3 regions of the Nonomuraea sp. NPDC054003 genome follow, and region 1 is predicted to be linked to each of the others. Evidence: riboswitches for the same ligand, from Rfam matches in the RefSeq annotation. Region 1 holds a riboswitch; each other region holds the start of a gene.
What was found. A riboswitch is a leader RNA that binds a small molecule or an ion and turns the genes downstream of it on or off. The one in region 1 is predicted to bind cyclic di-AMP.
Positions count from the first base shown of each region.

Region 2: it holds a riboswitch for cyclic di-AMP, as region 1 does, so the genes downstream of both, ACZ6YG_RS38340 (coiled-coil domain-containing protein) here and ACZ6YG_RS07080 (CHAP domain-containing protein) in region 1, are expected to answer to the same signal.
Region 3: it holds a riboswitch for cyclic di-AMP, as region 1 does, so the genes downstream of both, ACZ6YG_RS26015 (C40 family peptidase) here and ACZ6YG_RS07080 (CHAP domain-containing protein) in region 1, are expected to answer to the same signal.

Region 1 covers NZ_JBVJKR010000002.1:618,638-620,830, forward strand. Annotated here, with positions in the region: gene ACZ6YG_RS07075 (YciI family protein) at 1-182, opposite strand, end outside; gene ACZ6YG_RS07080 (CHAP domain-containing protein) at 276-974, opposite strand; cyclic di-AMP (ydaO/yuaA leader) riboswitch at 988-1,125, opposite strand; gene ACZ6YG_RS07085 (Gfo/Idh/MocA family protein) at 1,240-2,193, opposite strand, start outside.
Region 2 covers NZ_JBVJKR010000019.1:158,049-160,241, reverse strand. Annotated here, with positions in the region: gene galT (galactose-1-phosphate uridylyltransferase) at 1-856, shown strand, start outside; cyclic di-AMP (ydaO/yuaA leader) riboswitch at 927-1,066, shown strand; gene ACZ6YG_RS38340 (coiled-coil domain-containing protein) at 1,072-2,034, shown strand; gene ACZ6YG_RS38335 (response regulator) at 2,052-2,193, opposite strand, start outside.
Region 3 covers NZ_JBVJKR010000010.1:73,275-75,467, reverse strand. Annotated here, with positions in the region: gene ACZ6YG_RS26020 (amino-acid N-acetyltransferase) at 9-566, opposite strand; cyclic di-AMP (ydaO/yuaA leader) riboswitch at 853-1,007, shown strand; gene ACZ6YG_RS26015 (C40 family peptidase) at 1,014-2,057, shown strand; gene ACZ6YG_RS26010 (LuxR C-terminal-related transcriptional regulator) at 2,061-2,193, opposite strand, start outside.

The sequences.
Region 1 (2,193 bases):
ACCTTGGGCTTGCCGGGGCCGTAGGCGATGCGGGCGGCGCGGGAGCTGGGGGCCAGCCCTTCCGCCGCCAGCAGGACACCGGCCTTGGCCAGCGACTCGTTGTAGGCCATCATGTCGTCGACGAGTTGCCGGCTCGGCATGACGCCCGCCTCCGTCTCGGCGCTGCCCTTTCCGATGATCATGAACTTCACGGTGCTTCTCCTTCGAATCCCGGTCTCGCCGACGCGTCGAACGAGCGGCGCCCGCATCGACACCTCAGGGATTCTTCCGGACAATCAGGCGGCGTACTCGGGGTAGCCGTAGCCGACGACCTGAGACTTGGGACGGATGCGCTCCTCGACGAGCCCGTTGCCGGTGTTGCCCTCGATCGTGGAGATCGTCCCGTCGCGGTTGTCCTTGACCACGAAGCCGACGTGCTGGATGGAGCCGAGGCTCTTGCTGCCGTTCCAGGCGAAGAAGACCACGGCGCCCGGCTTGGCCAGGGTGCCCCAGCGGCCGTTGTTCTGGAACCACCGCGCGTGCGTCACCGTGTAGGCGTCCCAGCCCACCTGCGCGCGGGCGCCGGTCTGCTCGCCGACCCAGGAGACGAACATCGCGCACCAGGGGGCGTTCAGGTAGGCGGCGGGGTGGCCGCCGTCACGGGCGATGGTCTCCTGGGCGCGCTGCGAGTTCGCGTACCACTCCTGGAACTTCGTGCCGCCACCCCGCGCGTTCTCCCTGATGCCGATCTGCTCCCTGGCCAGGGCGAGCACCTGGGCCGCGGTGACGTCGATCTTGTCCTTCTCGGCGGGCTTCGCCTCCTGGGAGGCGGTCTGGCCGGTCTCCGCCTGGGCCGTCAGCGAGAGATCGTCTCCGTTGACGGGGTCGGCGTGGGCGGGGAGGGCGGAGCCCATGAAGCAGGCGACGAAGGTGGCGCCGAGGGCGGCGCGGACGTAATGCGGTTGGGTGGCACGGGGGAGGCGATGCATGACCATCGAGGGGATGTACTCCTTGCTTCCATGCCGCTTACCGGGTTAGCTGACGGGTTCGGGCGTGGAAGCTGCCCTACGGCGCGCGAGGCGCCGATTCACCCCGGAAGAAGTGGGTCCCCGGTTCCGCGCAAGGCGGATTCAGCGGTCGCAGGACGATCCTGCGATACGACGGTGTTCTCGGACACGACCGGACAAATCGGACGTATGCCGTGAATGCGGAGTAAAGTAACGCATCTGGCAAGAAACTGGCAAGTCTTCAAAGCCGCGGCTAGCGGATCTGCGCCCGCGCCTCCGCCAGAACCCGCATGATGGCAAGGCTCTCGTCAAGCGGCATGATCGCGCTCTCGGTACGACCCCGCGCCAGGCAGTCGCGGACCTCGCGCAGCTCGCCCGCGTACCCGTTGTCCGCCGGATCGTCGAGCACGTGCTCCTCCGGCTCCATCCCCGGCCCGCTGAGCACGACCCGCCGCGGAGCCCAGAACGGGGCGTCGATGTCGGCCCGCATCCCGGTGCCGACGACGGTGGCGTCGTTGGAGTAGGCGCCGAGCAGCGAGCACTCCACCAGCGCCCGCCTGCCGCCCGGATAGCTCATCAGCCCGCCCGCCTCGGCGTCGACGCCGCCCGGGGACAGCGACCCGGTGAGGTGCGTGCTCTCCGGCGTCCCGAGGAACAACTGGGCCAGCCCCATGGGGTAGATTCCCAGGTCGAGCAGGGCGCCGCCGCCCAGCTCCGGCGCCCAGAGCCGGTGCGCGGGATCGTACGGGTGCGCGAAGCCGAACGAGGCGCGCACCGAGCGGATCTCGCCGAAACGCCCGTCGCCGGCGAGCATGCGGATCAGCGGGTTGAACCGCATCCACATCGCTTCCATCAGGAAGACCCCGGCCTCGCGGGCCAGCCGGACCATCCGCTCGGCGTCGGCCGTGGTGGCGGCGAGCGGCTTCTCGCACAGCACGGCCTTGCCCGCCGCGATGGCCGCCTCGGCCACCTCCAGGTGCTGGGCGTGCGGGGTGGCGACGTAGACGGCGTCCACGGCCGGATCGGCGCACAGCTCGGCGTAGGAGCCGTGGGCGGACTCGGCGCCCAGCGTCGCGGCCAGCGCCTTGGCCCGGCCCAGGTCGCGGGAGCCGACCGCGGCCACCCTCATCCCCGGCTCGGCGGCGATGACGGCGCCCACTGTCCTGGCGATGCCGCCGGTCGCCGCGATGCCCCACGATAAGTCACG
Region 2 (2,193 bases), on a different contig from region 1:
CGACACGCGGGCGTCGGAGATCCCGGCGTACGACTACGACGTGGTCGTGTTCGAGAACCGCTTCCCCTCCTTCTCCGGCAATCTCGGGACTTATCAGGATGTCGGGGGGCTGAGCGAGGTCCGGCCGGGCATGGGGCGGTGCGAGGTTGTGTGCTTCACCTCGACGCACGACTCGTCCTTCTCCCAGCTCTCCGACGACCGGGTGGAGCTGGTCATGGAGGCCTGGGCCGACCGTACGGCCGAGCTGTCCGCGCTGGAGGGCGTCGAGCAGGTCTTCTGCTTCGAGAACCGGGGCGAGGAGATCGGCATCACGCTCTTCCACCCGCACGGGCAGATCTACGCGTACCCGTACGTGACGCCGCGCACCAAGCTGCAGCTCGGGGCGGCCCGGCGGTACGCGGAGCGGCGACAGGGCCGCAACCTGTACGCGGACGTGCTGGCCGCCGAGCGGGTGGCCGGGGTCCGGGTGGTGGCGGCCAACGAGCTGTGGACGGCGTTCGTGCCGGCGGCCGCGCGCTGGCCGTTCGAGGTGCACCTCTACCCGCACCGGCAGGTGCCCGACCTGGCGGCGCTGTCGGAGGCCGAGCGGTCCGCGTTCGCCCCGCTCTACACCTCGGTGCTGCGCGCGCTGGACGGGCTGTTCGGGGTGCCGATGCCGTACATCTCGGCCTGGCACCAGGCGCCGGTCCGGCAGGACCGCGAGCTGGGCTACCTGCACCTGGAGCTGTTCTCCATCAGGCGGGCCCCGGGCAAGCTGAAGTATCTGGCAGGATCCGAGTCGGCCATGGGCGCGTTCGTCAACGACGTGCTCCCCGAAGAAGCCGCACGCATGCTTCGATCACAGGTAGATCACTAAGAGATTTCCGTTTGACTCGCATTACTTGTGATCTACCACTACTATCCCTTCCAGCACGACCGTAAAGCGCCGTGTGAACATGCCTAATCCTGGGCGAGTTGCCCAGGAGCCGGGGACCCAATCGCACTTGGGGTGAATCCACTTCGGTGGTAGGGAGCGCTCCCGTACCCGAACCCGTCAGCTAACCCGGCCGGCAGAGGGAGAGGACCCATCACGTGGCGGCAGCGTCCCCCGCGCATCTTGCCATCGGTTTCGTCACCGCCGCGGCGGTGCTTTTCACCCCGGCCCTTACCACGTCCGCGGCGGCGGACCCCAAGCCCGGCGAGCAGCAGCTCCGCAGGGAGCTGAAGCAGCTCAACGCCAAGGTCGACAAGCTGATCGAGCGCTACAACCTCAAGCGCGTCGAGCTGGCCGAGGCCCGCAAGGCGGCGGAGGAGGCCGACAAACGGCTGGCCACCGCCGAGCAGACCCTGAGCTCCGCCGAGGACCGGGTCGCCGAGCTGGCCCTGCTGCAATACCAGAGCGGTGGCATGCAGCTGCCGAGCCTGATCCAGTTGCCCGACGGCCGCAACGCCGCCCTGCTGGCGCAGCTCACGGCCGAGCAGCAGGCGCTGGTCGACAAGGTGGCCGAGGCCCGCGACGAGACGAAGAAGGCGGCCGACGAGGCCACGGCGCTGACCAAGGAGATCGAGTCCGACGCCGCCGAGGTGGCCGGCCAGCGCGAAGAGGCCGAGGGCGTCATCAAGGACATCGAGAAGAAGCTGGAAGATCTGGTGCCGATCGCCACCGGCCGCCGTTCCGACGGCACCTGGGCGCCGCAGCTCCCGTCGGGCGCCGACAACATCACGCCCCGCACCCGGCTGATGAAGACCGAGATCGCGAAGAACTTCGCCCTGCCGTTCAGCGTGGGCTGCTTCCGCTCCGGGTCGAGCGGCGAGCATCCGCTGGGCCGGGCCTGCGACTTCATGATGAGCACCGGCGGCTCGATGCCGTCAGGGACCAACACGGCCCTCGGCGACCGCATCGCCGAATGGGCCGTGCAGAACCGCGGCAAGCTGGGCGTGAAGTACGTGATCTGGAAGCAGCGGATCAACCACGGCTCGGGCTGGAGCGGCATGTCCGACCGGGGCAGCATCACCGAGAACCACTTCGACCACGTGCACATCTCGATGCACTGAGAAGGGGGTCTCCAGCGTCATCGCGGGACGAGCAGCCCTCGGTTGAACGCCTCGGTGACGGCGGCGGCGCGGTCCCCCACGCCCAGCTTGGCGTAGATGTTCAGGAGGTGACTCTTGACCGTGGCCTCGGTGATGAACAGCCGGGCGGCCGCCTCACGG
Region 3 (2,193 bases), on a different contig from region 1:
CTTTTCTGTCAGTCAAGATCCGCATCACCCGAGGTCAGGTGGAGCAACATCCGTGTGTTCCCCAGGGTGTTGGGCTTGACGTGTTCCAGGTCCAGGAACTCGGCCACGCCCTCGTCGTACGAGGCCAGGAGTTCGGCGTAGACCTCGGGCGAGACCGGGGTGCCTTTGATCACCCGGAATCCGTGTCTCGCGAAGAAGTCGACCTCGAAAGTGAGGCAGAAAACACGCTGCAGGCCGAGTTCTTTGGCCGTGTCGATGAGGGCCGTGACGATGCGGTGGCCGATGGCCAGCCCGCGCGCCTCCGGGTGGACCGCCACGGTGCGGATCTCCGCCAGGTCCTCCCAGAGGACGTGCAGCGCCCCGCAGCCGACGACCTTGCCGTCGCGCTCGGCGACCCAGAACTCCTGCACGTCCTCGTACAGGGTGACCGTGGCCTTCTCCAGCAGCCGGGGGCCGGGGCCTCCATAGGTGTCGACCAGGAATTTGATGGCCTTGACGTCCGGCGTCCGGGCACGCCGGACCAGGACCTGCGTGTCGGGAAGGGGACGTTCGGCGACCTGCTCCATGACCCTCCAGCCTACAGTTTGTGATTACGGCTCACCCCTAACCCCGGACTTGCGCCCATCTTGTAACGTCTCGTGGCTGTACGAGCACCTGTGGCGTTGGAGGTTTCCTACCGTTCCATGCCTGGTCCAAGCAGGCACAAAGAGGACATGAAGTCTTTGCCGTACCGTGCTTTACGAGACCACCTTGTGACCCCCCGGTTGTGAAATCTCTACAGAGTCTGTAGTTCCGGTTGAGCAGGAACCCTCGGTGCATTAGTGTCCAGCGTCGATGTCCCCGCGCATGTGGCGCGGAGACGCGCCCAATCCCCGCAAGGGGAGCCGGGGACCCGCCGGCGGCGTTCGAGCGGCGCCGCCAGGGGTGAGTCCGAGCACCTCGCTCGGTAGGGCCGGTCCGAGCCCGAACCCGTCAGCTAACCCGGTCGGCGCGCTACGGAAGGAGCTCGATTGGTGAAGCGCACGCGCGACCGCAGGGGGAGTTCCGCGGGCGAGCGCGCCCGCCCTCCGGAACGGGCCGGCTACGGCCGCAGGCTGGGCATCGTGGCCGCCACCCTCGCCGCGCTGCTCGTCGCCGCTCCCGCGGGGACCGTCGCCGCCGACCCCAAGCCCTCGCTCAAGGAGCTCTCCGAGCAGGTCGAGGAGATGCACCTGGAGATCGAGACCCTCACCGAGCAGTACAACGGGCAGCGCGAGAAGCTCAAGACGGCCAAGAAGGCCGTGGAGAACGCCAAGAAGAGGCTCGCCGCCAGCGAGGCCGACCTGGCCACGAAGAAGACCAGGGCGTCGCAGCTGGTCGAGGCCGAATACATGTCGGGCGGCCTCAGCCGGGTGCTCGCCTTCACCACCGGCGGCGACCCCGAGAGCTACCTCGACCGCGCGGCCACCACCTACGCCCTGCGGCAGCAGCAGAGCGAGGAGGTCCTCAAGCTGACCAAGGCGATGGACGCGGCCGAGCGGGCCAGGACCGGCGCCCAGACCCGCATCGACGAGGTCAACAAGATCGTCAAGGACCTCGGCGCCAAGCGCGACCGGATCTCCAAGCTCGTCACCAAGGTCGAGAGCCGGTTGTTCCAGCGCGCGCTCGGCGAGGCCGGCCGCCCCGGCACCAGGGCCGTCAAGGTGACCCTGCCCATCCCCGGCGACGGCAAGGCGGCCCAGGCCGCCCGCTGGGCCCTCACCCAGCAGCTCAAGCCGTACGTCTGGGGCGCGGAAGGCCCCAACGGCTACGACTGCTCGGGGCTGGTCATGGCCGCCTACCAGCGCGTCGGCATCTCGCTGCCGCACTACACCGGCGACCAGTGGACCGCGGGCAGGCACATCGCGCGCGAGGAGCTGCGCCCCGGCGACCTGGTCTTCTTCTACAGCGACCTGCACCACGTGGGCATCTACCTCGGCGGCGGCATGATGGTGCACGCGCCGCGCACGGGCGACGTCGTACGCATCGCCTCACTCGACCGGCGCCCCTACGCCGGAGCGGTGCGCATCGCCGACTGACGGCTAGATCAGCTGGCGGCGCGCGGCCCAGGCCACGGCTTCGATGGCCGTGGCCACCCCGATCCGGTCGCAGATGCCCCTCAGTCTTCGGCGCACCGTGCGGCCGCTGCAATCAAGGCGCCTCCCCACTCGGTCT